4 regions of the Vibrio sp. 2433-A1 genome follow, and region 2 is predicted to be linked to each of the others. Evidence: predicted binding sites of a transcription regulator. Region 2 holds the regulator's gene; each other region holds the start of a gene.
What was found. Region 2 encodes PurR, which represses purine synthesis genes. Its sites were predicted from a motif close to TNANGNAAACGTTTNCNTNA; they were not measured.
Positions count from the first base shown of each region.

Region 1: the regulator PurR is predicted to act here: its motif matches at 1,449-1,468, upstream of ACU01J_RS02410 (NCS2 family permease).
Region 3: the regulator PurR is predicted to act here: its motif matches at 1,194-1,213, upstream of purT (formate-dependent phosphoribosylglycinamide formyltransferase).
Region 4: the regulator PurR is predicted to act here: its motif matches at 761-780, upstream of folD (bifunctional methylenetetrahydrofolate dehydrogenase/methenyltetrahydrofolate cyclohydrolase FolD).

Region 1 covers NZ_JBRESC010000001.1:508,614-510,820, forward strand. The annotation lists gene ACU01J_RS02410 (NCS2 family permease) at 139-1,428, opposite strand; gene vcdP (small protein VcdP) at 1,911-1,997, opposite strand.
Region 2 covers NZ_JBRESC010000005.1:187,873-190,079, reverse strand. The annotation lists gene ACU01J_RS07365 (TfoX/Sxy family DNA transformation protein) at 1-240, opposite strand, end outside; cyclic di-GMP riboswitch class I at 375-462, opposite strand; gene purR (HTH-type transcriptional repressor PurR) at 607-1,614, opposite strand; gene torD (molecular chaperone TorD) at 1,826-2,207, opposite strand, start outside.
Region 3 covers NZ_JBRESC010000016.1:61,899-64,105, reverse strand. The annotation lists gene purT (formate-dependent phosphoribosylglycinamide formyltransferase) at 1-1,133, opposite strand, end outside; gene ACU01J_RS16025 (cyclic di-GMP phosphodiesterase) at 1,425-2,207, shown strand, end outside.
Region 4 covers NZ_JBRESC010000001.1:244,898-247,104, forward strand. The annotation lists gene ACU01J_RS01030 (response regulator) at 1-237, opposite strand, end outside; tRNA gene ACU01J_RS01035 (tRNA-Arg) at 570-646, opposite strand; gene folD (bifunctional methylenetetrahydrofolate dehydrogenase/methenyltetrahydrofolate cyclohydrolase FolD) at 848-1,708, shown strand; gene ACU01J_RS01045 (NupC/NupG family nucleoside CNT transporter) at 1,907-2,207, opposite strand, start outside.

The DNA of each region.
Region 1 (2,207 bases), on a different contig from region 2:
ATCGTAACGCCCCCCCCCTTTAGAAGTTGCTCTGGCCCTAGCTACCCATCTATTTATAAAAACGCCACAGCCTTTACAAAGACTATGGCGATTATTTAGCGGTGCTTGTGAATAAACACACCAAGCAATTAACAGTAATTATGCAACTGCATATTTAATAATAAACACAGCAGCTAAGAACCAAACACTCGTCGAGACTTCACGACCACGACCACTTAAAAACTTAATCAATGCATAGGAAATAAACCCTAGAGCAATGCCTTGAGCAATTGAATAAGTAAGAGGCATTAGTAAGCAAGTGACAACAACAGGAGCAGCTTCCGTTAAATCACGCCAATCTATGCTAACTAAACCTGACATCATCAAAATTGCTACGTAAAAAAGTGCACCTGCTGTCGCGTACGCTGGAATCATGCCTGCGAGCGGCGAGAAGAATAACGCTAGAAGGAATAACACACCAACGACGACTGCAGTTAAGCCTGTACGGCCACCAGCCGCAACACCGGCCGTCGATTCAACATAAGAAGTTGTACTTGAAGTACCCAGCATTGCGCCTACTGATGTCGCTGTTGAGTCAGCAAGTAACGCTTTACTTAGGCGAGGAAGTTTACCATCTTCTTTGATTAAGTCAGCTTTTGTTGCCACCCCTACCAACGTGCCAGCCGTATCGAATAAGTCTACAAATAAGAAAGCAAAAACGACTGAGATCATGCCTACTTCAAATACACCAGAGATATCCATCTGCATGAATGTTGGTGCAATACTCGGTGGTGTAGACATCACTCCGCCCCAATGAACATCTCCCATAATTAGTCCAATCAGAGTAATTACGAGAATTGCAATCATGACAGCACCACGTACGCCCCTATATACCAAAGCGATTGTTAAGAAAAAGCCTAGGGCAGCAAGTACTTGGTGTAAGCTAGTAATATCACCTAAAGAAACCAAAGTCGCAGGGTTGTCAACTACGATACCTGCATTTTGCAGACCGATAAAAGCAAGAAACAGACCAATACCCGCAGAGATTCCCGTTCTTAAAGACATTGGAATAGAGTTAATTATCCATTCACGTATCTTGAATACACTCAACGCCATAAAGATAAGACCTGAGACGAAAACAGCTCCTAGTGCAACTTGCCATGAATGCCCCATGCCAAGAACAACACCATAGGTGAAGAACGCATTTAGACCCATACCCGGCGCTAAAGCAATTGGGTAGTTAGCGACAAAACCCATGATAAAACAGCCGATCGCGGCAGCAAGACAGGTAGCAACGAACACAGCACCTTTGTCCATACCCGCGTCAGCAAGCATGGCTGGGTTAACGAAGATGATGTAAGCCATCGTTAGGAAGGTAGTGATACCCGCGACGATCTCAGTTTTGACTGTCGTGCCATTTTCACTGAGCTTGAATAGTTTTTCGAACATAATCGAATCCTAAAAAGGTAAAAAGTAAACGGTTGCGTAATCGATTGGCGGGAATTATAAGGTCATCAAATAGTAAATTCCAGATAGAATTAAGACTCTAACTAATATTTCTAACTGTAAAATGGAAACTCAATCGATTACATCGCAAAAAAAGTTAGTAAAAAACGTTATTTATCAACACGTAAAGAAAAAGATATTTTTTAAACGAAAAAGATGCTTTTTTGTACCATGTTGCAAAGTTACAACTAGAGAAATGACTAATAATCGGCGAGTAATATGAGTTTATGCGAATAAAAGCGAGGCAAGAAGAGCTAGCTAAGTAAATCAGGAAGTTGGGATACGCTGGTAGGCTATTTTTTAGATAAAAAAACGCCACTCAATTTGAGTGGCGGTTGAATCATGTCAGCAAGAATTAAGCTGCTGAAAAAAAATTCCAATAATAGGGGTGAACATACAACTGTTCGAGAGTCACAAACCCCGGTTTAGTAACCGAAGCTTGTTGGATACTTAAAGTTGCCAGTGTAAACAGAGCTATTTAGCCAGAACGCTGCACTTGGTAAACCTTTCATAACTATCACCTTCTAAATCAATTAAAACAAATTACAAATATTGATTTCTCAGTTCCTTGGAGGCGACAAATCGGACTCATCCTTTGAGCATTTTCTCTTCGCTTTCGAAGTTGGTTACTAATATACCCCAAAGAAAATTAATTACAAGCACTTGCGTGATAAATATCACAAAAACCTTATAAATTGACTTCAATCAAACTTAAACTGTAA
Region 2 (2,207 bases):
AGCAAAGTATTTGGTGACGACAGGAAAGCCGCGCTTTTTGTAAACGTAAGGTTCTAAGCTAAGAGATTTAAATTGCTTTGCAAGTACGTCGTCTGCCCTAACGTGCAACTTATCATTGACGACTAATGCAAACATAGTGTCGTCGGCAAAAATACCGAAGCCACCAAACATTGAGCGGGACTTGATTAAGCCTAACGGCTCAAATAGTCGCATTGAGTCTTTTAGTATTGGTTTATCCATGCTGTGTATTCTCGGTGTATATGTATACGCCACCAATTCAGGTCCGAGAGAGTAGCAAAATTATGCAGGCTTGTTGTCAGTCTAGTGTCATACGATTGCTAGCAATTACAATATGACATGTGTGCATATTTACCATCGGCAACCCCGCTACCAAACAATTAACTTGTTGAAGGCCGGAGGCTTTGCGTCCCATCCTTTCGAAATGGTTTGCCCTGTTCGTGGCATAATCGAACAACAATAAGGATAAATGGATTTTGGGCTGGGCATCACATTTGAATGGGATAAGTGTGATCTTGGTTCAGTAAATAGGTTTGGTTCATACACTTAGCCAATGAAAGCAACCCAGCTAAGTGTATGTCAAATAAGTTATTTCTTAATATTTTGTACGGTATTTCGCTCAACGATCTCTGGGTGCATTTCAAAGATACGCTTTTCGTGCTCTTTGTCTTTAATGCGCTCTAGTAGAATCTCGAATGCGTTTTTACCTACACGGCGTTTTGGCTGGTGAACCGTGGTCAATGGTGGTGAGAAGTACTCCGCAAGCTCGATATTGTCGTAACCAATTACCGACATATCTTCTGGAATGCGAATGCCTTTCTGCTGTAGGCGACTCATTAGCCCTAGAGCCATAGTGTCATTGAAACAGAAGATTGCGCTTGGCTTATTGTCCATTGCTGCGATCTGGTCTGCAGCTAGAACTGCAGTATCACACTCGAAGTTACCTTCTAAAATCCAATCTTCTTTGACTGGAAGGTTTGCTTCGTTCATCGCACGTTTAAAGCCACGAATACGTTCCTGACACGCTGCTTTCTCAAAGTGTCCGCTTAGGCAGGCAATATCGGTATGACCACGGTCAATTAGGTATTTAGTTGCTAAATAGCCACCTTCTTCCGAGTTATCGATGATCTTATCGGCTTGAGAGCTCTCTGGCCCCCAATCCATAACCACTTTCGGGATGTCTTTGTGGCGATCTAGCATTTCGCTCAGTTCTTCAGTTAAGTCTGAACACATGACCAAAATACCGTCTACGCGCTTTTCAGCTAGCATGCGAATGTAGTCGCGTTGCTTCTCATAAATACCGCCCGTATTACATAAGATCAGCGTATAGCCTTGGCGGTAACAGTAACTCTCTACACCATCAATGACCTCAGAGAAGAAAAGGTTTGTGGACTGAGTCACCAGCATACCAATCGTGCGCGTGGTATTACACTTTAGGCTACGTGCAACCGCACTTGGTGCGTAGTTTAGTTCTGTTACTGCTTCCATTACTTTTTCTTGCGTAGCTTCAGCAACAAAGCGCGTTTTATTGATTACATGTGACACAGTTGTCGTTGATACACCAGCTAGGCGAGCAACGTCTTTTATAGTGGCCATAAGGTTCTGTCCTGTCGATGACTGCCGCGGAATTATATTCAGTTTAGAATACCTAAGCAGAAAGTATCAGAAACACAAAAACCGCTCTATTTAGCGGTTTGTATTTGATTCGTTTGTTTTTATCGTTTGCGGTCACAATTTTAGACCGCAAAACTCTTAAGAGCAAACAAAAAAACACGAAAGCAACCTGCCGGAGGTCACAATGTTGTCTTTATTCGCCTAACAGATAGCTGCGATCTAAAGCAAGGAAGGCAGTAGCGAATGCGCTGATTGCCGAGTAGAAACCGAACTCATCAAACTTCTGACACTTTTCTGAGAACTGTGGCGTCCAGCTTAGCAGGTGTTGACGAATGAACTGTTCCTGAACAGCAAAAGCTTCTTCAATCTTAGCTTCGTCTTCTGCGTCATTTGAGCGGATGATCAAGTTACCTAAGAAATCGAGTTCAATCGCAATGTGATCTGCAGGTTCATTCAGGTTTTTGTCTACCTCAACACTATGCTCAGCCATCAACTCTTCCATCTCTTTGGCTGGTGTATCATTTAATAGACCAGACTTACCGATATACATTGACGCGTATGGTAAGGCAGAGTCT
Region 3 (2,207 bases), on a different contig from region 2:
TCGATAGCTTGTTCGGTGGTGTCTCGACGCGTGATAGCGACACCTAGACGGCGGCGGCCATCGATATCAGGTTTACCAAACAGACGGACTTGTGTTTGAGGTTGTGCCAGTGCCTCTGTCAAACCATCAAATTGGATGTTAGTTGATGTACCTTGGCCTAAAACTACTGCCGATGCTGCTGGGCCGTATTGAGTAATGCCCGCAATTGGCATACCGGTAAAGGCGCGAACATGCAGGGCAAACTCAGAGCTGTCTTGAGACATCAGCGTCACAAGGCCTGTATCGTGTGGACGAGGAGACACCTCATTAAAGATAACAGTGTCGCCTTTAATAAACAGTTCAACGCCAAAAATACCGAACCCACCTAGTGCGTTAACTACTTTACTAGCCGCATCTTGAGCTGCTTCTAACGCTTTGTCAGACATGGCTTGTGGCTGCCATGACTCACGGTAATCTCCATCTTCTTGGCGGTGGCCAATTGGCGCGCAGAAGTGTACACCGTCGACCGCGCGTACAGTGAGTAAAGTGATCTCATAATCAAAGTCGATAAAGCCTTCGACAATCACACGACCCGCACCAGTACGACCGCCTTCTTGAGCGTAGTCCCAAGCTTTGTCTACGTCTTGAGGCGTTCTGATAACACTTTGGCCTTTGCCTGAAGAGCTCATCACTGGCTTACATACACAAGGAATACCAACAGCCTCAACTGCGGTGGCAAACTCTTCGTAGTTGTCTGCAAAGCGGTACGGTGAGGTGGTCAGCTCCAGCTCTTCCGCAGCAAGGCGACGAATACCTTCGCGATTCATCGTTAGTTTGGTTGCATTCGCAGTAGGGACCACGTTCAGCCCCTTAGCTTCAAGTTCGACTAGCGTGTCTGTTGCAATGGCTTCAATCTCAGGGACGACGTAATCAGGTTGTTCTTTAGCGATGAGTTCTTCTAACGCCTTACCATCCAGCATATCCAATGTGTAGCTGCGGTGGGCAACTTGCATTGCTGGTGCGTTTTCGTAGCGGTCACAGGCAATCACTTCAAGGCCAAGGCGTTGGCACTCAATGGCGACTTCTTTGCCAAGTTCACCAGAGCCTAAGAGCAGAACACGTGTCGAATTTTTAGCTGTCGCTGTACCAAACATAAATAACCTTAACGTCTAAGAGGAGTAATAACTTTGACGCATAATACTTAAGCCAAGAGAAAAAGCAAACGTTTGCGCGCGTTGTTTGTGTATTTTGGCTATCAAATGTCGTCACTTAGTATAATCGGATGAAAACATGGCTATTTAATCGACAATACAGATTTGGTTCTCAAGTTTTAATTAAGCTATTGAGGGATATGTATCTAAATTGGGACAAATTAAGTAAAACCTAGCGATTAGAGATATAATTTCTATGAATCACACTTTTAAAATAAACTGGCTACAGTATTCATGCAGTATGACCCGAAAAACTCAGTGAAAATCCCTATCAATACGCTGATGACAGGTATGTTTGTCACCGCGATTGAAGATAGCAAGCGAGTCAACCTAGCTAACGCTGGGCGTGTTTCGTCGCAGCAGGCGATTAAACAATTGATTGATAATGGTATTAAGTTTGCGTGGGTTGACCCGGAACTGTCGGCAAAGGGTAGCGTGTTTAAGCCTGCCATTGAACTAGAGCCAGAAGAGGTTGTTGAAGAAGCAAAGACGCCGGTTAAGAAGAAAAAGCTTAGCCGTTTTTCTCAACAGCAAAAAGCGCAAAAAATCATTCGTGATGCAAAAGGGTTAGCGCAAAAAATCTTATCACAGACCTTTGAGGGCAAACCAATCGAGCTGGATGAGCTCGATGGCATGGCTGATGATTTGATTGAGTCTGTATTGCTTCACTCCGATGCGTTGCATTGTGTCTCAGCGTTACGTACCAAAGATGAGGATTTACTTGAGCATTCGGTCAATGTTGCCACGTTGCTGGTGACGTTTGGTAAGTACCTTGAGCTGCCTAGAGATATGTTAAAGCAGATGGCGATCGGCGGCATTGTTCATGATGTTGGTAAAATCAAAGTTGATGACAAGGTTCTTCACAAACCAGCTCGATTAACGCCCGAAGAGTTTGAGCACATGAAATTGCACCAAGTGTTCGCTAGTGAAATTATCGTGACTATAGAAGGCTTGAGCGATGTCAGCCGAGATGTGTGTCTCATGCACCATGAAAAGCTTGATGGCACGGGCTACCCA
Region 4 (2,207 bases), on a different contig from region 2:
GTAAAGGAAAAAATACTTAGCGCCTACGACACGTTTCTGGCTCATGTATGAGCAAAGGATTAGGTCAAACGAATATTGATTAATCAACTGTCGGTAGGTTACAACGTTCTGTGCCTTATGCACTTTGTCCTCTGCGCCACCCATTTTTTTTAGCATGTTTTTAATTGAGGAAGAAAGCATGCTGTTTTCTTCAACGATCAATATTCGCTTGTTTCTTAAATCTAAATTGCCAGCCATCTATTGTATCTATCGCACTCTCTGAGAATGAGACAAGGTGAAAGTCCGTCGCCAACAACCTTATCTGTTCGGTGTTCTAAATACACAAGAGAGAAAGAGTTTACAAATCAATCAATATAAAAAGATAACTATTCCTTTATATTCATATATTTAATGTCAACTTCACAACATCTACAGAATTCACTATAGAAATACTAAAAACAAAAACATAAAGAAAACGCGACCGTTTTGTTCACAAAACAAACAACTGCAAGCTAAATGGAATAGTGAGATATCAGCAGAAAAGCAAAAACCCCGGCAACTCTGAGAGTTATCGGGGTTTTCTAAAGAAATGGCACGCCCTGAAGGATTCGAACCTTCGACCACATCCTTAGAAGGGACGTGCTCTATCCAGCTGAGCTAAGGGCGCGCTACAGGGACAGGATTATACGAGGATGAGCCGTTAAAACAAGGGCTTTGTTTAACATTATGATCTGATTGACTAAAAAAAGGTCACGGAACTCTATTTTGATTAAAAACACCCCAAGGCAAACGTTTGCTTATGGATGTTCGTCAAATAATTTGCGACAATGCGCTGCAAATAAGTCGCTATAAATTCTTAAGGTATGTCATGACAGCTCAAAATATCGACGGAACTCTTATTTCCCAAACCGTTCGTTCAGAAGTAGCAGCGCGCGTTAAAGCTCGTAAAGAAGCAGGACTTCGCGCTCCGGGACTTGCGGTTGTTTTAGTTGGTGAAGACCCTGCATCTCAGGTGTATGTAGGAAGTAAGCGACGCGCTTGTGAGGAAGTAGGCTTTATTTCAAAGTCATTTGATCTTCCAGCAGACACAACAGAAGAGACGCTGCTTGCTCTTATTGATGAACTCAACAACGATGATGAAATTGACGGTATTCTAGTTCAGTTGCCTCTTCCTGCGGGCATCGATGCAACACACGTACTAGAGCGTATCCACCCAGAAAAAGACGTTGATGGTTTCCACCCATACAATGTTGGCCGTCTAGCTCAACGTATTCCAAAGCTACGCTCATGTACGCCAAAGGGTATTATCACTCTGCTTGATCGTTACAACATTGACCTTCGTGGTAAACACGCCGTAGTCGTTGGCGCTTCGAACATTGTTGGTCGCCCAATGACGCTAGAATTACTGCTAGCAGGCTGTACAACAACAACGTGCCACCGCTTTACTAAAGATCTAGAAGGCCATGTACGCCACGCAGATCTTGTAGTTGTCGCGGTTGGTAAACCGAACTTTATTCCAGGTAATTGGATTAAGAAAGGTGCGGTTGTGGTCGATGTAGGCATTAACCGCTTAGAGTCAGGTAAGCTGGTCGGTGATGTGGATTACGAAGTGGCGAAAGAGAACGCTAGCTTCATTACTCCTGTACCGGGCGGTGTTGGCCCAATGACAGTTGCCAGCTTGATTGAAAATACTATGCTAGCTTGTGAGCAGTTCCATACAAGCAAGTAGAGTTCAAAACGCTTCAGAGAAATAAAAAAGGGTTGATGTTTAAAGACATCAACCCTTTTTAGTTTTCAGTAAACGCGCTGTCATCCTCAAGAGTGAGGAACGAATGAATTGGAGATCTCTTAAAGCGAGCCTATAACTTTATGAGATTCCCTCATCCTTCGTTCTAAGGAATGACACACTGATTATTAATGCTTGTAATTACAGACTTAAAATCACACCCGCAATAGATGCGCTCATCAGGTTAGCCATGACGCCAGCAGCAATCGCTCGGAAACCATATTTAGAGATAAACGGACGCTTCTCGGGTACCACGCTACCTAGACCGCCGATCAGCATTGCCATGGTTGAGATGTTAGCGAAACCACACAGGGCAAAAGTAACAATCGCTTGCGAATGAGTGCTTAGCTGAGCTTTTACATCCATCAATTGAATGAAGGCAACAAATTCGTTCACAACGATCTTGTTACCAATCAGAGAACCCGCAGTAATCGCTTCAGAC